DNA from 2 places in the Alteromonas sp. 4NS20-0143 genome. Region 2 is predicted to be linked to the other one. Evidence: predicted binding sites of a transcription regulator. Region 2 holds the regulator's gene; the other holds the start of a gene.
What was found. The regulator FliA, encoded in region 2, starts transcription of late flagellar genes. The targets are predictions, from matches to a motif close to CTAAAGNTNNNNNNNNNNNNGCCGATA.

Region 1: the regulator FliA is predicted to act here: its motif matches at 6,233-6,259, upstream of AC27HD_RS02490 (VC2046/SO_2500 family protein).

What each region holds. Positions count from the first base shown of each region.
Region 1 covers NZ_BAAJLR010000001.1:585,883-596,429, forward strand. The annotation lists gene AC27HD_RS02455 (hypothetical protein) at 1-40, shown strand, start outside; gene AC27HD_RS02460 (LysR family transcriptional regulator) at 107-1,084, opposite strand; gene AC27HD_RS02465 (CoA transferase subunit A) at 1,189-1,896, shown strand; gene AC27HD_RS02470 (CoA transferase subunit B) at 1,896-2,552, shown strand; gene AC27HD_RS02475 (DEAD/DEAH box helicase) at 2,775-4,106, shown strand; gene AC27HD_RS02480 (EF-hand domain-containing protein) at 4,198-4,440, opposite strand; gene trhO (oxygen-dependent tRNA uridine(34) hydroxylase TrhO) at 4,512-5,522, opposite strand; gene AC27HD_RS02490 (VC2046/SO_2500 family protein) at 5,633-6,199, opposite strand; gene AC27HD_RS02495 (response regulator) at 6,331-7,971, shown strand; gene AC27HD_RS02500 (DUF4287 domain-containing protein) at 7,966-8,505, opposite strand; gene AC27HD_RS02505 (DUF6279 family lipoprotein) at 8,597-9,439, opposite strand; gene AC27HD_RS02510 (ATP-dependent 6-phosphofructokinase) at 9,592-10,547, shown strand, end outside.
Region 2 covers NZ_BAAJLR010000002.1:323,880-334,426, reverse strand. The annotation lists gene flhF (flagellar biosynthesis GTPase FlhF) at 1-228, shown strand, start outside; gene AC27HD_RS05195 (MinD/ParA family protein) at 234-1,100, shown strand; gene AC27HD_RS05190 (RNA polymerase sigma factor FliA) at 1,097-1,828, shown strand; gene cheY (chemotaxis response regulator CheY) at 1,864-2,247, shown strand; gene AC27HD_RS05180 (protein phosphatase CheZ) at 2,282-3,037, shown strand; gene AC27HD_RS05175 (chemotaxis protein CheA) at 3,050-5,314, shown strand; gene AC27HD_RS05170 (protein-glutamate methylesterase/protein-glutamine glutaminase) at 5,349-6,479, shown strand; gene AC27HD_RS05165 (ParA family protein) at 6,509-7,273, shown strand; gene AC27HD_RS05160 (chemotaxis protein CheW) at 7,280-8,179, shown strand; gene AC27HD_RS05155 (chemotaxis protein CheW) at 8,196-8,687, shown strand; gene AC27HD_RS05150 (DUF2802 domain-containing protein) at 8,788-9,222, shown strand; gene metA (homoserine O-succinyltransferase MetA) at 9,462-10,400, shown strand; gene AC27HD_RS05140 (homocysteine S-methyltransferase family protein) at 10,404-10,547, shown strand, end outside.

The DNA of each region.
Region 1 (10,547 bases), on a different contig from region 2:
CGAGCTCGACGAACTCTTTGCACCTAAGAAAAAATGGTAACGCTTTACATTCATTTAATACTCCCGTGTGCTTAGCTTAATCACGGCCTAATCAGCAAACATCTTATTAACTAGCATAGCGCTCTGTGGTTAGCTGCCACAGAGTTTGCGCTGATACCGATAGCCCTCGTCGCTCGTTTCTTAATAATCCCACTCGTTTACATAATAAGCCTTTATCGAAAGGTGCCTTGTCAGAGGGCTCTCTTTCACAGGGCTCTTTATCACAGGGCTGTGTATCAGAAGAGCCTTCTAAAGAATGTGCCTCTGAAAAAGGAAGCGCGATAAGGCCCAACGCTTCCATCTGCTGTTGACAAATTGATGGCATGATAGAAATTCCCAAACCGCTTTTGATCAGTTTACCTAACGTAGCCAACTGCCCGGTTTCTGCCACAATATTAGGTTCGCCATACTGTAACAACTCTGCTTCAGTCCACTTTCTTACCGCTGAACCACGATTCATCATCACCAGAGGAAAATTAAGGCACTGCTGCCAACTCGCCTTATTATTGAATTTTGCAGCCTGCTCTACTGATGCTACAACGACAAAATGATCCGTGAACAAGCTCTCAAATTCTAAGCCTTCTTTCTGTTCAGGTTCAAAGGTAAAGCCAATTTCTGCACGTCCGTCTCTTATTTCCTGAACGACTTGCTCCATCACTACGTCTACAACGCGAAGGTTAATATTGGGCGCTTTGTGATGAAAGTCGTGCAGCAGACTCGGTAAATGTGACTCTGCGAAAGACGGCATTGCGGCAATGGTAAGCTGACCTTTTGCCATCGCGAATAAATTCTGAATATCCGAAAACGTATTATCCCAGTCTCTGCTTAAACGAAGTGCGTTGGGTAGCAGAGCCTCTCCCTCGGGGGTTAAACTGACATTTCGTGTGTTTCTCTTGAATAATCTTCCTCCTAATTCAGCTTCCATTTTCTTAATTGAAGAAGACAGCGCAGGCTGAGTGAGGAAAAGCTTGGCCGCCGCCTCTGCGAACGTTGTAGAGTGAGCAACTTCGATGAATGCACGCAGGTGACGATAGGAAATGTTCATGGCAACTAATAACTTTATTTTATTAATAAGAAGATAAATTCAATTTTACATAAGTTGCTACAGAACAGATACTATTTGTTAACAATCCATTGGTGGAGAATTAAATGGCTGGATTTAATAAAGTAGTTAACACATATGAAGAGGCACTCTCGGGGTTATCGGATTCAATGACGGTAATAGCCGGAGGATTTGGTCTTTGTGGTATTCCCGAAGGTTTAATTGCACATATTAAAACCATGGGCGTAAAAGATCTTACTGTCGTATCGAACAACTGTGGCGTCGATGGATTCGGATTAGGCTTACTCCTAGAAGACAAGCAAATTTCTAAAATGGTGTCGTCTTATGTTGGCGAAAATGCATTATTCGAGAAACAGTTGTTAAACGGTGAACTAGAGGTAGAGCTGACGCCTCAAGGTACCCTGGCCGAGAAAATGCGCGCTGGCGGTGCGGGTATTCCAGCGTTTTATACCGCTACTGGCTATGGAACCCCTGTGGGCGAAGGCAAAGAAGTTAAAGAATTTGATGGTCGGCCTTATATATTAGAACACGCCATTACTGGCGATTTTGCCATTGTGAAAGCCTGGAAAGCCGACAAGTTTGGGAACTGTGTATTTAGACACACAGCGCAAAACTTTAACCCAATGGCGGCAACAGCAGGCAAAATTACGGTAGTGGAAGTAGAAGAGATCGTAGAGCCTGGAACCTTGTCTCCTAGCGAAATTCATACGCCGGGGATCTACGTTAACCGCATTATCAAAGGCGAGTTTGAGAAACGTATAGAGCGCCGTGTAGTAGCAAAGGAGGACGTGTAATGGCTTTAACGAGAGACCAAATTGCAATGCGAGTTGCACAAGAGTTTAAAGACGGTGACTACGTAAACCTCGGTATCGGCATACCTACCCTTGCGGCCAATTATGTGCCTGGTGACATCAGCGTTATGCTTCAATCAGAAAACGGCTTATTAGGAATGGGACGCTACCCAACCGAGGCCGAAGTTGACGCAGACATGATTAACGCAGGTAAAGAGACCGTGACGGCAATCACTGGCGCATCAATATTTAATAGTGCAGAAAGTTTTGCCATGATCCGTGGTGGCCATGTGGACTTTACGGTGCTTGGTGCCTTCGAGGTTGATGTGTCTGGCAATATTGCGTCTTGGATGATCCCTGGAAAGCTTGTTAAGGGTATGGGCGGTGCAATGGATTTGGTAGCAGGCGCTAAAAATATCATTGTGACTATGACTCACACAGATAAACACGGTAACTCAAAACTTCTACCAGCGTGTACGCTCCCCCTAACAGGCGTAAACTGTATAACACGTATTATCACTGACCTCGCCGTTTTATCCGTAGAGGACGGTGCTTTCGTATTGCAGGAAAAAGCGCCTGGTGTATCTGTAGAAGAGATTAAAGAGAAAACCCTTGGTAAGCTTATTGTGCCAGATGATGTAGCAGAAATGGTGTTCTAACTTTTTCTGCGTTTAACAAAGCCAGAAAATACAATGCGTAAGAGAGCAAGAGAATACCGTTCTCTTTTCAAATGCAGTATTTTCTGGCTTTTTTGTTTTTAAATACCATGTATAAGAGACTATGTTTAATAGAGCATGTTTTCAAAGATTAGAAATCGCCTGCTTTCAAATCGGTGACCTTTGAGGGATAATGCGCGGGAATATTCATATAGAGGCTCTACCTTGCTAGTTACTGACTTACCGGTTCATCATAAAATTATCTCCAAACTTGAAAGTAAGAACATCACCACCCTTACGGAAATTCAGGAGCGGACAATGCTACCCGGTATTCAGGGTAAGGATATTATCGCGTCCTCAAAGACAGGATCAGGTAAGACGTTTGCCTTTTTGGTGCCTGCAATTAATCGACTTATGTCTCAAAAAGCTCTGAGTCGACAAGACCCTCGCGCGCTTATACTGGCGCCAACCAGAGAGCTGGCAAAGCAGGTTTTTATTGAAGCAAAGTCAATGTGTAGTGGCCTAAGTTTGTCCTGCGAACTGATTGTTGGCGGCGAGAACTTCAACGACCAAGTAAAAGGTTTGCGACGCAATCCACACATAATTGTTGGTACAGCGGGACGTATAGCCGACCACTTGATTGGCAAGAGTATGTATTTAAACGGCTTAGAACTACTCATTTTTGATGAAGCTGACCGTATGCTTGATTTGGGTTTTGCCGCTCAGCTTAAGCTGATTAATACCTACGCCGACCACAGAAAGCGTCAAACCATGTTGTTTTCCGCCACCCTCGATAACATTGAGCTTAAGCACATGACAACGCAGCTCACACATTCAGCGGTAAGAGTGGCTGTGGGTAGCTCTACGGGCGAGCATGGCGATATAGAACAAACCTGTTTTTTTGCCGATAATGTGAGTAACAAAGACGAAATTCTTCGGTTTGAACTCGCTAAACGAGAGTACAACCAAGCGATTGTGTTCACCGCTACCCGCGAAGATACCGATAGGATTGCTGCAATACTCAACGAAGATAACCTTGAGGCTATCGCCTTAAGAGGCGATTTAGCTCAACATCAACGTGCTTCTATCATGAGCAGTTTTTCTAGAGGCCAGCAAAGTGTTCTGGTAACGACGGATTTAGCTTCTCGTGGTCTAGACTTATCAAAAGTAGGTTTAGTAGTTAACTTCGACCTTCCCAAAAATGCCGATGAATATATTCACCGAATTGGACGTACCGGCCGAGCAGGACAGAAAGGCGAAGCTTTCTCTCTTGTTGGTCCAAGAGACTGGAACAGTTTCGAGGCGCTTAAAATTCATCTTCAATACGCCCTTGAGTGTAAACCTCATGATGAATTTAGTGCAAAGTTTGAAGGTTTCACTAAGAAGAAGAGTACGCAGAGTAAAGGAAAACCAACAACAGATAAAAACCGTGATGCTAAGCCTGTTAGAGCAAAGCCTGTAAGACGTGTTGACCCTATGGAAGGTGCGGATATTGGAATGGTTCCTGTGAAGCGCAAGCCCCGTAATACCAGCGCGCCTGATCCTGAGGAAGAATAGTTGATAAACATTAACTAGTACTAATAAAGAAAAAAGCGAGCTTATGCTCGCTTTTTTGTTCGTGTTTGAAATGGTCGTTATTGCAAACGCATTAGTATTCCCACCAACACTCTTGCCACCATTCTAAAAACTCTTCGAAGTCTATATAACCGTCGTCATTGCCGTCGATTAATTTAAAGCCTTCTTCAACGTGACTCGCCTTTGTTTTTGGCGAAATAATGGTTAAAAGCTCAATAAACTCTGTTATATCTATCTGACCATTTCCGTCACGGTCAAAAAAACTGAAGTCTTTTCTTATCTCTTCAATTTTTGCATCTGAAAGTTGAGTGCTCACTCTCATTCCTTAAAACTTTACAACGATGTAGTGAGTGTATCGTCTCTCCTTTCTAGTGTCTATGCCTCTTTTTATTTTGCTTTTTCATTAGCTTTTAAGGCTCGCTCGCGCTGCGCCTGAGCTTTCTCCAAACGCTTCTGTTCCATGGTAAGCCTAGCGTCTGTTCCTACATGCTCTTGCTGTCTCGCTTTAGCTAGCTGCACTTGTTTTTCGCGCTCTCTGAAGCGGGAAATTTGATCTTCAGTATGGGTACCATGGCAATGGGGGCAGCTTACCCCTGGCTCGTATACATCGCTCTTTTTGTCTTCTTCGGTTATTGGCAGCCGACACGCATAGCACTGTTCGTAGTGACTCTTTTCTAAATCGTGGTTTACCGCAACCCGATTATCAAAAACGAAACAGTCACCTTCCCACAGAGACTCCTCTTTGGGCACATCTTCTAAATATTGAAGAATTCCGCCTTCCAAATGATAAACGTCTTCAAAGCCTTGTTCTTTGAGATAGGCAGTAGATTTTTCGCAGCGTATTCCGCCTGTGCAAAACATGGCAACTTTCTTGTTTTTAGCTGGGTCGAGTGACTTAGCGACGTACTCAGGAAACTCTCTGAAGGTGTCGGTTTTTGGGTCTATCGCGTTTTTAAACGTACCAATTTCTATTTCATAGCCATTACGTGTGTCGATAACGGTAACATCTGGGTCGCTTATTAAGTCATTCCATTCACTGGGCTTTACGTAGGTACCTACGGTTTGTCGAGGGTCTATCCCTTCAACACCCATGGTGACAATTTCTTTTTTAAGTTTTACTTTAGTGCGATAGAAAGGCTGCTCATCGTGAAGAGACTCTTTACAGGAAATGGGGTTAATCCGCTCGTCACTGTTTAAGTAACTGATTAACGCATCGATACCATCTCTGGGACCAGAAACGGTTCCGTTTATCCCTTCATGAGCGAGTAGAAGCGTGCCCCTGATGCCATTTTTTTCCATGACGTCAGTAAGTGGTTGGCGCATCGCCTTAAAGTTTTCAAGCGCGACGAACTTGTACATCGCGCATACAATATATTTTGATTCAGATTGTGTAGACATTATTTAAACCTTTGCTGATTGGAGCGTAAGACCAGTGCAAAATGCGGCGCGCAATATACCAAAATGCATCGCAAAAGCCAATCAGCTTAGGGGTAATAGCAAAAACGAGACTAAACGGCCATTCTTACTGAGTCTTCAGAGAATGCGTTCTGTTTATTATTTTGGGGATTGGCGTTAGGGTTGATGCTGCTATATTCACCACTGATAATGTCATACAACATGGTGTTATCTTCTTTAATATCACTTCTGTAGAGATTCGCTAAACGCTTTTGTGTGCCTAAGCTACAGTTATTTTTTACATCATCAGGTATGCGTGAAGCGTCGTCAGATTGGGCAAGCGGTGAAGGGTTCATCGATAAGAATAAGCGAGCAGAGGCTAAATCAGATGACATGAGTGAGGCTAACGTAGCCATATTCGCCCAGTCTTTATCTGCAGCTTGTAATGCGGGCTGCCTGTAGTGACTCAGGTTACTTATTTCGTTTTGATAGGGTGAGTCTTCGCTCTTTGCATGTGGCGTTAAATGTATAGGATGGGCTAACGCATTTTGATGCATGGCTAGATACAGAGCAAACAAGCGACCTTGTGAGGAGGCTTTTGCCAATGTACCGTCAAACTCCCAGCGGTAACTAGGGTCTAATTCAACAGTGCTGTTTGAACTGACTTGCTCAACGCTCATGATGAAAAACTGTAGTGATATTCATACGTTAGTTGTCGGCTGAATAAGAATATTCTGAAGGATCAAATTGCTCATTACGCATTTTTAAACCATCATTATGTTTTCTTGCTCTGCAAATCTTTGAGGATGCAGTGAAATACAGTGATAAAAGAGTACTGATTGTTGAAGATCAGCGACCATTTCTGCTTATGCTGAAAGGATTATTGCAATCGATGGGCGCGACCAACATCGTGACCAAATCCTCGGCGGAACAAGCTATTTCTGAAGCCAAACGCACAAAGTTCGATATTGTGGTTTGCGATCTGCATTTAGGTGCAGATTATAAAAATGGCTATGAGTTAGTAGAAGAGCTGAGAGTCAAGCGACTGATAAAAACGACCTCTGTATTTATTTTGATAAGTGCGGATAGCACTCGCTCTATGGTTCTTGGTTCTATCGATAGAAGGCCTGACGATTTTTTAGTTAAGCCCTTTTCTCAGGTTCAATTGAAGAGCAGAATAAGCAGAGCATGGCAAAAACGACAGTTTTTGCAGCAAGCCTATGAGTTCATTGAGAAAGAGCAATTTACTGATGCAATCACTGTACTCAACACACTGTATAAGGAACCCTCTCATTACAAAGGCCATTGTGAACAGCTATTAGTTGAAACCTATTGTCGTAAAAACGACTGTAAAAGGGCGTTGGCTATCTTAGCCCCCTACACTAGCGGCAAGCCTGTATTGTGGGCTCAAATTGCATTGGGAAAAACCTACATTCAAAACGCCGACTACGACAAGGCTATCACTATCGCGATGAAAACCCTTAAGCGGAATCGTTTTAGCGCTGATGCAAACGACGTATTAGCGCTCGCTCATCAGGGGTTAGAAAATCGAGAAGCCGCCTTAAACGCAATTAAAGAAGCCATAAAACTATCGCCCTACTCTGTTTCTCGTCATTTACAAGCCTGCGAAATAGCAAAGCAAAATCTTGATTTCGTCACTGCGTCGCTCTCGTGCAGCGCTATTTGGAATTTATCTAAACGTACCGTGCATAAAAACAGTCTGCATTGGTGTACGTTAATACGCAGCCTTTTAGATGTTGCCGAGCATTCAGAAGACCAAAAACAGCGAAACAAATATCAACAAGAGGCATTGCTAGCACTTCAAAGGGGCAAGTTTGACGAGCATCTTTTAAAAATGGATCGAAATTTTGATGTGGACATTTTTGGAAATATTGTCAACGCTCGGGTGAGCGCAATAGACGGCAAGTTGATTGATGCTAAAAAGCACTTGGTTAACTCTCAAGTTGCCATTGAGGAAAAGTACCCCGAGCACCCCACTGCCTATCTCCCCGATAGTATTAACGTGATGTACACATTGGGAGAGTACGATGATGCCCTTGCGCTGTCGAAAATTGTGGCAACCAGAAAAGATGAATTAGATCAAAACAGCGCTTCAATGCTTGAACAAAAGGCAGAAAAAGCAAAAACCAACTTGGCAAATTATCAGCAATTTAACCGCGAAGGTATTCAGCACTATCAGCAGAACTCATTTGAGCGAGCAAAAGCGTCGTTTGCTCTGGCCCAAAATTATGCCCCAGTGAATATTGGCGTTGCTTTAAACCTGCTTCAGTGCCTTCTTCAGCTATTTAAAATAATAGACAAAGCAGACTCGCAGATGGCTGGTGAGTGCAGGCGCCTTTATAAATTATTGGACAATATCCCACTCAAAGACGCCTACAGCGAAAAGTACTCGAACTTACGTGATGACTTGTCGCTTTTTCTTGGCTTATAGCGACATTTCATAGGCTTTCAATAGCCAGTTGACTACCTCTTTATCAACCTCTGTCACTTGCTGCAACTGGATCCTGTGCGTGCACATGGAGCCAAAAGGCCCAGAATTTTCTAAGCGCCCCTGTATATCCACCCCTTTTAGTTTTAATCCCAGGTCAATTCTTTTCTTTGTCGCAGGCTTGATCAGCGCAAATTGATTTTTTCGAATTACACTCACACTCCCTTTTTTCGGCACGACCACAACGTCATCACCCAATTTTGTCATTGTCGCTATCAACAAATCGTATATGGGTTTAAGTGTTTCTTTACCCTCATACTGAGTGGCTACCAAATCGGGAGAATCACTCTCTTCTTTAGAAAGAGTGACTATTGTGTTGGCAAATCCATGTGTAACCCCATAAGTTGTTTTTAAAAATGCGACTGCCTCTGAATGTTTATTGAAGTTTTCTTGCCTCAACAGCACAGTCCATTCTTCAAGGTTTTTACCCGTTTTTGCGGGCATATTTGCAATCATCGTCTCTAGTGCTTGATCCATATTTTTTCTCTTTTACTTGGATTAGCTGCATTATAGCTTATAGAGTAACGCTAGAAGCTCTATGAATAACGTGGCTTAGCTTAATTAGAAGCTACTTCTGAAACTTGTCTATCGTTGTAATAAATTCATCAATATTCTCGACCAGGGTTTTCTTTTGGGAATCGCTGAGTGTGGATGCAACTTCCACAATCATGGTTGCTCCCACTTTCATATTATGGGCGCTAGCTTGCTGATAGTCCTCGCTTCGGTATTTATCTGGGTTTTGCATTAAATAAGTTAAGTCTTGGACAAAATTTGGATTCGTGGTTTTGGTAATGAATAGTCGACGGGCTGCATTTTGAATTTTTCTGCGATACTGCAACCATTCGTCGGACGTTGACACAAACTGTGCGTTGTAGGTAGCAATAATTTGTTTTTGCTCCTCAGACAAATCACCAATACGCTCTTCCACGTTGTCAGTCATCCGCTCAATACGCTTTTCACTGCGCTCTGCCTCTGACTGTTCGAGAAACTCTTGCCGCTCCTCTTCTTCTTCCTTGTTGTCTTTTTCTAGTGTGGCGAATAAAGACACTATTTGTTGGTCAGTAAGGTCGACGGCAAGCTCAGCAAGTTCCGGGCTAATCTGTGCCCTCACCCTTTCCCAATGCGTTCTCACGTCGTTAATATGCGCATAAACCGTGTCGTAATCTAACTCGCGGTTTAGTACTTGCTGTTTCAGCGTTTTAAGCTGATTTTCATAGCGTTTCAACTCACTTCGTTTATGCCATTGAAGCCAATTGGTTAAGTAGTCATCAAACCGTTCTTCTTGTTCATCGTTAAGCTCTACATAGTCATCTAGATACCAGTATACCCACCAATCTAAGTTGTCATAAGCGAGCTTAGAGGTACACGCTGTAAGAGAAAGTAGCAGAACAAAGATAATAGCAACGCGCATTTTGATTAGCCTTCAATATGTTATGTGCAAAGAGCGTAATACTGTATAGACCGCTCAGATGGAAAAAGTGCAAAATAAATGGCTTTACCTTCCAAACAGTCTGCTCTATTTTCCATACTATAAGAACGAAACCTACTGAGAAGGATTTTAATGTGTCAAAACGTGTCGCAGTATTAACGTCGGGTGGTGATGCACCGGGTATGAATGCATGTATTAGGGCAATTGTGATTGCCTGCAAAAAGCGGAATTACGATTTAATAGGTTATCTTCATGGCTACAATGGATTAATTAAACAAGAATCTATTTCTCTTTCACTAGACTCTACTCACAACCTTATTCAGCAAGGGGGTACCGTATTGCACAGCGCTCGGTGCAAAGCTTTCACCGAGGAAGCGGGCTTGAAGCAAGCGGCAGCTAATTTATCAGAGGCAGGCGTAGATGCTCTTCTTGTTATTGGTGGTGACGGTTCATTTCGCGGGGCCACGCATCTGGCCGACCATTACCATGGCCAAATTATCGGTATTCCAGGCACGATAGACAATGATATAGCCGGCACCGATGCCACCATTGGTTATTACACTGCTATAGATACTGCAATGAACTCAATTGATAAGGTACGAGATACTGCAGATGCATTTGAACGCATATTTTTAGTTGAGGTGATGGGAAGACATGCCGGTTTTTTAGCATTGAACGCAGCGCTCTCGTCAGCAGCAGATTATGTGATTTTACCTGAATTCTTTGAATCGCCAGAAAGTGAGATAAAGAAAATTCTCACACAAATTCATGCTCAGCGCCGCGTGAGAGGCTCGGTAAGCTTTATTGTGGTAGTGGCAGAAAACGTATGGCCGCAAGGCCTAGAGGCCCTTACCAAGGCGCTTAACGACAGTGGAATTACTGATGTAAGACCGGTAACTCTCGGACATGTGCAACGAGGAGGCACTCCGGTAAGCAACGATAGGCTACTTGCTACTTCATTAGGCGAATACGCGGTAAGTCTTGTGGGTACAGATACAAGCAATGTCATGGTCGGAGAAGTGAACAGAGAACCCACTACTGTGCCGCTCACCAAAACCAGTGATAATAAACCGTTAAACAGCGCACAAGT
Region 2 (10,547 bases):
CTAAGTGGTTGTATTTTCACAAAGTTAGATGAGTGCTATTCTTTAGGAGAGGTACTCAGTGCGGCAGTCGAGTATCAGTTACCGGTTAGCTATGTCACCGACGGTCAGAAAGTACCTGAAGACATTAAGATTGCAGAAGCGAAATCTTTAGTTTCAGCTGCTGCAAAGCTTTATAAAAAATATGGTTTGGATCATACTAGTAATAACAACGATATTAAAACAGCATAAGTAGTATGATTGACGACCAAGCGAGTAGCTTAAGAAAAATGAAGCAATCACGGTTAATCAAAGTTATCGCCGTCACCGGAGGCAAAGGTGGCGTAGGTAAAACAAATATTACGCTTAACACAGCAATTGCTATGGCTAAGCAAGGTAAACGTGTGATGGTTCTTGATGCCGACTTAGGATTGGCAAACGTAGATGTCATGTTGGGCCTTCGCGTTGAAAAGAACTTATCTCATGTTTTGTCCGGTGAGTGCACGCTAGATGATGTACTGGTTACTGGTCCCCACGGTATTAAAATTGCACCTGCAACATCGGGAACTCAGTCGATGGCAGAGCTTTCAACGACCCAGCATGCGGGCTTGATACGTGCGTTTAGTGAACTTCGTACGCCTATTGATGTGTTGCTTGTCGATACTGCCGCGGGTATTTCTGACATGGTGCTCAGCTTTGCAAAAGCCTCTCAAGACATCATGGTAGTAGTGTGCGATGAACCCACTTCACTTACCGATGCCTACGCGCTTATTAAATTGCTAAACCGCGAGCACGGTGTATTTCGCTTCAAAATAGTGGCGAACATGGTGAGGGACGTGCGTGAGGGGCAAGAACTATTCAGCAAATTGAGTAAAGTAACAGGGCGCTTCTTAGATGTTGCGCTAGAATTAGTTGCAACAATACCGTTTGATGAAAATATTCGCCGTGCAGTTAGAAAGCAAACTGCTATAGTCGATGCCTATCCAGGCTCACCTGCTGCTGTTGCGATAAGTCAGCTAGCGAATAGAGCGGCATCATGGCCAATACCGGCTCAGCCAGGTGGTCACTTAGAGTTTTTCATTGAGCAATTAATTGCAGAAAAAGCAGTAGGGAATCAGCGTTGAATAGTAAGGCGGCAGCTTATCAACAACAAACTGATAAGTCGCAGTTAGTAGAGCGACACGCGCCTCTTGTGAAGCGCATAGCGCATCATCTAATAGCGCGACTCCCTGCCAGTGTGCTCGTTGATGACCTTATTCAGTCTGGCATGATTGGATTGCTAGAGGCCGCTCGAAACTTTGACGGTTCGAAAGGCGCAAGCTTTGAAACGTTCGCGGGTATTCGCATTCGCGGTGCTATGTTAGACGAAATTCGCAAAGGTGACTGGACGCCGCGCTCTGTGCATAGAAACGGGCGCGCCATTACAGACGCCATCTCTCGTGTAGAGGGCGAAACGGGAAGAGATGCAAGAGATGTTGATATTGCTGCTAAGCTAAACGTAAGCTTGCAGGACTATCATCAAATGCTCAACGAGGTAAATGCAGGTAAGCTAGTTGGGATTGAAGATTTAGGTGTTTCAGAAGATGTGATTACTACTGAGCAAAGTAGAGGTAGTGATGCACCGCTGGAAGATCTTATGCAAGGGGCGTTTCAAAAGTCGCTTGCGCAAGCAATCACCACGTTACCAGAGCGAGAAGCGATCGTGCTTTCTTTATACTATGATGAAGAATTGAACCTAAGAGAAATCGGTGAAGTTCTTGATGTAAGTGAATCGAGAGTAAGTCAAATTCACAGTCAGGCCATGTTAAAACTCAAATCTCGAATGAAGTCGTGGCAAGCTGACGAAGAATAGAAATTAAAACAATTAACCCCTCACTGGAGGCTATTTTGGATAAGAGCATGAAGATTCTCGTGGTCGATGACTTTTCAACCATGAGACGTATCATAAAAAACCTACTAAAAGATTTGGGTTTCGCAAACATCCAGGAAGCGGACGACGGAAATACGGCGTTACCTATGCTACAGCAGGGTGATTTCGATTTTGTTGTAACCGACTGGAACATGCCAGGCATGCAGGGTATCGATTTGCTTAGGGCAATTCGCGCCGATGACAAACTGAAGCACTTGCCGGTACTAATGGTAACGGCTGAAGCGAAAAAAGAACAAATCGTTGCCGCTGCGCAAGCAGGCGTGAATGGCTATGTCGTTAAGCCATTTACTGCAGCTACATTGAAAGAAAAGCTAGATAAAATATTCGAACGTTTAGGTTGATCCAGACGCTCACCAGAGAAACGAGGTTTACTGGATGACAACGAATACAAACGTTCCACTTTCATTAGAAGAAGCTAAGCAACTCGTTGTTTATCTTGAAGCTGGTGATAATGCGTCGGCTAATGCGCTGTTTGAAGCGGCGTCAATGAAAGAAAATGTAGAGCTTTTCGCTGAGGTAGGAAAGCTAACGCGCCAACTTCACGACGCGCTAAACAATTTTCAAATAGACGATCGCATAAAGAATTTAGCGACAGACGATATTCCCGATGCGCAATCTCGCCTAACTTACGTTATTGAAGAAACTGAGAAAGCTGCCAACACTACCATGGATGCGGTAGAGGCGAGCATGCCTATAGCTGAACTGCTAGCTTCTCGCATTGACAGCGTGATGCCTGAGTGGAAAAAGCTCATGACTCGCCAGATTGAAGTGGGTGAATTCAAAGTTTTATGTAAAGACTTAGACGAATTGTTAGAAGACGGTGCTTCGCAGTCGGCTAAACTTACACAACTGCTAACTGAAGTATTAATGGCACAGGGTTATCAAGACCTTACAGGTCAGGTTATCCGCCGCGTTATCGACTTAGTAAAAGAAGTTGAAGAGAGCTTAGTCAACATGCTTACCATGTTTGGCGAGCGAGATGGTTCAGAACAAACTAAACCATTAAGCCCTGAGGCCGATAAGGCTGAAGGTGTGAAAGCAGAGGGTCCGATTATTGACGCTGAAACGCGTGATGATGTTGTATCGGGCCAGGATGATGTTGATGATCTTCTGTCGAGCTTAGGTTTTTAGGGGAGCGGGCGCATGTCGTTTGATGTTGACGAGGAAATACTACAGGACTTTCTAGTTGAAGCTGGAGAGATACTTGAACAATTACAAGAACAGCTCGTTGATCTTGAGAACAATCCTGAAGATGCGAATTTGCTTAACGCAATTTTTCGCGGATATCATACAGTTAAAGGCGGAGCGGGATTTTTATCGCTCACCGAGTTAGTTGAAATTTGTCATGGCGCCGAGAACGTTTTCGATGTTATGAGAAATGGCCAGCGCACGCTCACGCCAGAATTAATGGATATTATTCTACAGGCTACAGACGTAGTGGTAGATATGTTTGAGCGGGTAAAATCCCAAGAACCATTGGAACCTGCCGACGCCAAACTTGTAGATACTCTGCACAAGTTGAGCAAACCAGAGTCACCGGACGAAAATATTTTTGATACCGATGAATCTGCACCAAGTGCTCAACCTGAAATAGCCTCTGAACCTGAACTTGAATTCGACTTCGTAGACGAGGCGCCTGCTCCGGCAAGCTCTGGTGGGGATATTGACGAAATCAGTGAAGATGAATTCGAGGCTTTACTTGATGAACTCCACGGTTCCTCTGCGCCTGGGAAATCGGCCCCAGGCCAATCGACCACAGGCACCAAAAGCGAAGCGAAAGCATCTGCTGCGCCAAGCTCTGATGTAACAAGCCCTGATGTATCTTCGAGCAGTGGCGATGATATTACCGACGATGAGTTTGAAGCCCTTCTTGATGACCTTCACGGTAAAGGCAAGTTCAGCGCCGCAGAAGAAAGCGCTGCACCCAGTCAGCCAGCGCCAAAATCCACATCTGCGTCCGGCGATGAAGAAATTACTGACGATGAATTTGAAGCGCTGCTAGACCAACTTCACGGTTCAGGGCAAGGCCCAACCGTTCAAAGCGCCTCAGATACCAAAGCACCAGAGCCTAATGTTGATAAAGCGGCGACTGAAGCTATACAAAAGGCAAAGCAATCTGCACCCGCTGCGGCTAAAGCGGCACCTGCTGCGTCAGCGCCCAGTAAGGCAGCATCTGCAGCCCCAGCAAGTAAAGATGCTGGTAAGAAAGACGAGAAGAAAGCTTCACCTAGCTCACCGCCAGCTGAAACCACCGTTCGTGTTGATACTAAACGCTTAGATCAAATAATGAATATGGTGGGCGAACTGGTACTCGTTCGTAATAGATTGATAAGCCTTGGTATAAACACCAACGATGAGAGCATGTCTAAGGCGATAGCAAACTTAGATGTGGTTACCGGAGACCTACAGGGCGCGGTAATGAAAACTCGGATGCAGCCAATTAAGAAAGTATTTGGCCGCTTCCCAAGGGTTGTTCGTGATTTAGCGCGAAGTCTCAAAAAAGAGATTACCCTAGAGCTTGAAGGTGAAGAAACAGATTTAGATAAAAACTTGGTGGAAGCACTTGCCGATCCGCTGGTTCACTTGGTGAGAAACTCCGTCGACCACGGTGTGGAAATGCCAGATGACCGAGCAGCTTCTGGCAAACCAAGAATGGGAACGGTTAAGCTATCTGCATCGCAGGAAGGTGATCACATTTTACTTACCATCGAAGACGACGGTAAGGGCATGGACCCTGAAAAATTAAAGGAAATTGCTATCAGTCGCGGTGTGCTAGACGCCGACGCCGCAGCGCGAATGTCAGACGTTGAAGCGTTTAATCTTATTTTTGCACCGGGCTTCTCTACGAAAACGGAAATCAGCGATATTTCCGGTCGTGGCGTTGGCATGGACGTGGTGAAAACTAAGATAAATCAGCTCAACGGTACGGTAAATATCGACTCTCAGCTTGGTAAGGGCACTCGTTTAGAGATAAAAGTTCCACTTACCCTAGCTATTTTGCCAACACTGATGATTATAATTGGTAAGCAAACCTTTGCATTACCTCTAGGCTCTGTCAGTGAAATAATTAACATGGACATCAAAAAGACCAATACGGTTGATGGACAGTTAACAATGATAGTTCGCTCTAAAGCCATACCGTTATTTTTCCTTGGCGACTGGCTAATCAGAGGGCCTAAGTCTATCGAGAGAGAGAAAGGGCATGTGGTCGTGGTGCAAGTTGGTACCCGACAAGTTGGTTTTGTTGTCGATGCATTAATAGGGCAAGAAGAAGTGGTGATCAAGCCATTGGATGCGCTGCTACAGGGCACTCCAGGAATGGCAGGCGCAACGATAACCTCAGACGGTGGTATTGCGTTGATCTTAGATATTCCAAGCCTTCTGAAGCGGTATGCTCGTAAGCCATAATAAGCTGGTTTACAAACAATAGGAAAAGTAATCCATGGTCTTTAAAGTCCTGGTCGTGGACGACTCAACGTTTTATCGTCGTCGAGTAAGAGAAATACTCGATGAAGATAGAGAGTTAGAGGTTGTAGGTGAAGCTAGAAACGGCAGAGATGCCCTTGATAAAATTAAAGAGCTATCTCCCGACGTAATTACGATGGACGTAGAAATGCCCGTTATGGACGGCATTTCGGCGGTTAAAGCCATCATGGAAAATAAGCCCATCCCTATTTTAATGTTTTCTTCGTTAACCCATCATGGGGCGCAAGCAACGTTAGATGCATTAGAAGCAGGTGCACTCGATTTTCTACCGAAGAAATTTGAAGATATAGCGCAAGATAGAAAAGATGCGACGCGACTGTTGTGTACTAAAGTTCGTTTGATTGCGCGCAGAGGTATAGGGCTGAAACGCCCCACGTTTAGATCTGAGGAAACCCGACGATTACCCCCTAATGCACCGAAACAGGCCTTTTTTAAAACGTCTGGATTGCTTTCGGGTCATAAAGACGCAGCTAAGCAGCCTACGGTTTCGTCGGTTAAAGCAACGGGTAAGCGATATAAGTGCCTTGCCATTGGCGCTTCAACGGGTGGTCCGGTAGCGCTTCAAAAAGTGCTAATGCCTTTACCCTCAGATTTTCCGTATCCAATTATTTTAGTTCAGCACATGCCTGGCACTTTTACGACGGCGTTTGCGCAGCGGTTAGATGCAAACTGTAAAATAGGCGTGAAAGAAGCTGAACACGGAGACATTTTAATGCCTGGTCAGGCTTACTTGGCCCCTGGCGGTAGACAAATGCTCATTGAAACTGTGGGCGGGCAAAAAAAGATTGCTATTGTCGATGCTAGCAGTGCTGACAAGGTTAACTACAAGCCAAGTGTTGACCTTACCTTTAGCTCGTTAGAGCGGGCTTTCTCTGGCGACGTATTGGGGATAATTCTCACTGGTATGGGAGCCGACGGGCGCGAGGGCTGTAGAAAGTTAAAAGAGAAAGGCGCTACAATTTGGGCCCAGGATCAAGACTCCTGTGTGGTTTACGGCATGCCTCAAGCGGTTGCCGTGGCGAATATATCAACGCAAAATATTAATGTTGATGATATGAGCAACTGCATTCTTTGTGAAATGCGTTAGTGTATTAATCGTGTAGTGGACTTTATGTCGTGAAGGTATGGACAGTAGCAAATCAAAAGGGTGGGGTAGGTAAAACTACTACCACCGTGAGTTTAGGCGGTTTGCTCGCGCAGCAAGGTAAGCGCGTGTTACTCATTGATACCGACCCTCACTCATCGTTAAGTTACTATTTTGGTATAGATGCTGAAGCGCTAAGTCATTCGGTTTACGACATTTTTATTAAGTCTGCCAGTTTAACGGCCGATAACGTTTTAGATTGCCTTTGCCCAACCAAAATAGATAATCTCTATGTACTACCGGCAACAATGGCGCTTGCTACCCTTGATAGAACCATGGGGAGTGAACAGGGCATGGGCTTAGTGCTTAAGAAAGCGCTGGCAAAAGTCGACAACGAATTTGATGTGGCTATTATCGACTGTCCACCTGTATTAGGTGTGTTGATGGTGAATGCACTGGCAGCGTGTGACAAGGTTATCGTGCCGACACAAACCGAATACCTGGCGTTAAAAGGTTTAGATAGAATGATTCGTACAATGGAAATAATGGGGCGCTCATTGGGCAAAAGTTTTGATACCTGCATTATTCCAACCATGTTCGATAAACGAACAAACGCGGCCCTTGAATCGCGTAAGCGCTTAATGAGCGATTACGGTGAGCGTGTTTGGGAAGGCGTTATTCCAGTTGATACGCATTTTAGAGATGCTAGCTTGGTGCAATTGCCCATTTCAGCGGCCTATCCGAAAACACGAGGCGTTGCGGCCTACGGTAAACTGCTTGAAGTGTTAGGGAAATAATGAGCGATGAGTAAGCAGTCTCCGTTTGCACGTGAAGACGTGATGGAAGCGTATTTAGATGGTTTGCTCAAAGAGCCTGCAGTGGCTGACGACGCAACCGCACGGGCAGCTAAGCTGCTTGAGCAAGCTTCTCATCACATTACTGAGGAGCGGTTAGTTAAAGATACTATACCGCTGCCTCAAGATAACGATGTGATTGATGCCGTTACATTGAAAGCTGAGCAAAACGTTTCTGAGCACGGCATTTATGAAAAGAATAGCTTACGTGAACTAAGTAGTGCGAAAGATAGCCGTCAATTAACAGAACACGAAAACGTAGCTGATTCCAGTGTAAAAACGCCTGGGGTTATCACCACAGATGAACTGGAAATTAGAGATTCTTCGTCTACTGAAAAAAGTCGCGATGAAGAAACAATAGCTGCAAAAACGAAGGTTGCACTACAAGATAGTCTAGACTTTCGTTTTCAGGCGTTATTTTTTGAAGTGGCAGGGTTAACCCTTGCCGTTCCATTAACCACCCTTGGTGGAATTCACCAAATAGATAAAATTGCACCACTTTTTGGAAAACCTGACTGGTTTATGGGTGTAATGTTGCACAGAGAGTCTAAACTAAGTGTAGTAGACTCAGCAAAGTGGGTAATGCCAGAAAAATATACCGAAGAACTCGCTGAATCTCTTAACTATCGATACATGATCATGTTGGGAGAAAGCGAATGGGGATTAGCTAGCGAAAAGCTCGTTAACACCGTTAATTTAACAAAAGATGATGTCAAATGGCGCGGATCCACTGGTAAACGTCCTTGGTTAGCGGGGATGGTTAAAGAAAAGATGTGTGCATTAATTGACGTTGAAGAATTAATATCTATGCTTAACAAAGGCTTAGGCAGCAACGACCAGACGCCATAGTACGGGAGCCAGGTTCATGAGCGACGAAAAGATGAAAAATAACGGCACTGACAGCAACGATGAAGTCCTTCAGTGGGTGACATATCGCCTAGGTGATGAAACATACGGTATTAATGTAATGCAGGTACAAGAAGTATTGCGTTATACCGAAATAGCGCCGGTGCCCGGTGCGCCTGACTATGTGTTAGGAATAATAAACTTGCGTGGTAACGTTGTTACGGTTATCGATACGCGAGCACGCTTTGGTTTACCTCCTACCGAAGTTACCGACAATACGCGTATTGTTATCATAGAGTCTGATGAACAAGTCGTTGGCATACTCGTCGATAGCGTCGCTGAAGTGGTGTATCTGAAGTCGTCTGAAATTGATAGTGCGCCAAACGTAGGCACTGAAGAAAGTGCTAAGTTTATACAAGGCGTAAGCAATCGCGATGGCGAGCTTCTTATCTTAGTCGATTTGAACAAGTTGCTAAGCGATGAAGAGTGGGACGAGCTGAGTAGTATTTAGTGACTAGGCTTTAGTAAGTACTATGTAGTGAAAGTAGAGCTGATGGCACGTGTGCCGTCAGCTCCCCCTTGTATCCCTGTCTCATTTAGGTGTGTCGCATATGGACTTGCAGCTTGCTGCTCTGTCACTGGTTGAATGTATACTCGCGATAATCAGTTTTTTACTTATTATCGCCGTTATAGTGCTTTATACAAAACTTCGCAAAACAACTGAATTGTTAGAAAACCTTACCGTCAAGGTCTCAACAGAGCTGTCGAACATTGCTGTCCAAGTTAATGATGCTAACAACCAGCAATCTGAAATTCAGGCTAGAAGCGTTGTGATCAGTAAGCATTTACAGCGTATTGATGAAAAGCAGCAAGACGTGGACAATCAGCTTCGAGAGCTAAAATTTCAAGATCCATCGTTAAAGCTGTATCAGCGGGCTGCTGATTTAGTCAAACAAGGCGCCACGATTGAAGAAATCATTGAAACCTGCGATATTCCCCGTGCCGAAGCCGAGATGCTTGTTATGGTGCACAAGTCGGGCTGCTAGTTCTTTATTGCTGCTACCTTTCAGTATTTCTTTGCGTTTGTCTTAATGGTGCGTGATGCGCGCATGCCACTTATATATTTTCTAATCTTTCTTACTCTTATCTAGCGCTCATACACTTCCCTCCCAGTTTCCTCCACTTCCCTACCAACTTTGCGTTTAGACGTCTAGACGTAAAGATGTTGACATATTCACAGTATTCGCCACAATACAGTTATCGTTTTTTTCGACTGGAGTTATTTATGCCAATCCGTATCCCTGTGCAACTGCCTGCTCAGAATGTCTTGTTAGGTGAAAACATATTCACTATGGATATGGATAGAGCGGCGAGTCAGGAAATTCGTCCTCTTGAAGTGGGTATTCTTAATTTAATGCCCAATAAGATAGAGACAGAAGTGCAGTTACTGAGATTGTTGTCTAATACGCCATTGCAAATTAATGTGGACTTTATTCGCATCGATAACCAAGCACCAAAAAATACGCCACAGTCTCATATGGATGCCTTTTATCACGAGTTTTCCAGCGTGGCGAATAAAAAGTATGACGGATTGATTGTCACGGGTGCCCCCCTTGCTTTACTCGATTATGAAGAGGTAAAGTATTGGGAAAATATGAAAACTATTTTGGAGTGGGCCCAGCGCCACGTTAACTCAACCCTCTATTTATGCTGGGCTGCTCACGCGGCAATGTATCATTTCTACGGCGTGACGCGGGAGCTTCGAAACGAAAAGTTTTCAGGCGTTTACCAGCACAATGTCAACGATCCAAACAACGAATTACTGCGTGGATTTGACTCTCCCTTTGCAGCACCACACTCTCGTTACGGTCACATAGACACATCACTTTATAATGGTGTTGAAGGTCTTAATGTAGTGGCTGAGTCAGAGGAAGTGGGCGCTTACATTGTAGCTTCTGAAGACAAACGGATGGTGTTTGTTACCGGACACCCCGAGTACGAACCGGACACGCTAAAAGACGAATATCTGCGTGACGTGCAGGCTGGTCAACACCCAGCGGTGCCGAACAATTATTTCACTGACAATGACCCTACTAAACCGCCTTTAGTTCAATGGCGCTCCCATGGAAGTCTATTGTTTACAAATTGGCTTAACTATTACGTTTATCAAACAACGCCGTACGATTTAAGCCAGTTAGCTGAAAAACCACAGCCAAAGAGGTAACGCGTGAGTAACGATTTTGATTCGAAAGCACGAGCTAGTTTAGCCAGTGCCGCAAAAGAAAGAATTTTAATTCTAGATGGCGCCATGGGCACCATGATCCAACGCCATAAACTGGAAGAAGATGACTATCGCGGCGACCAATTTGCC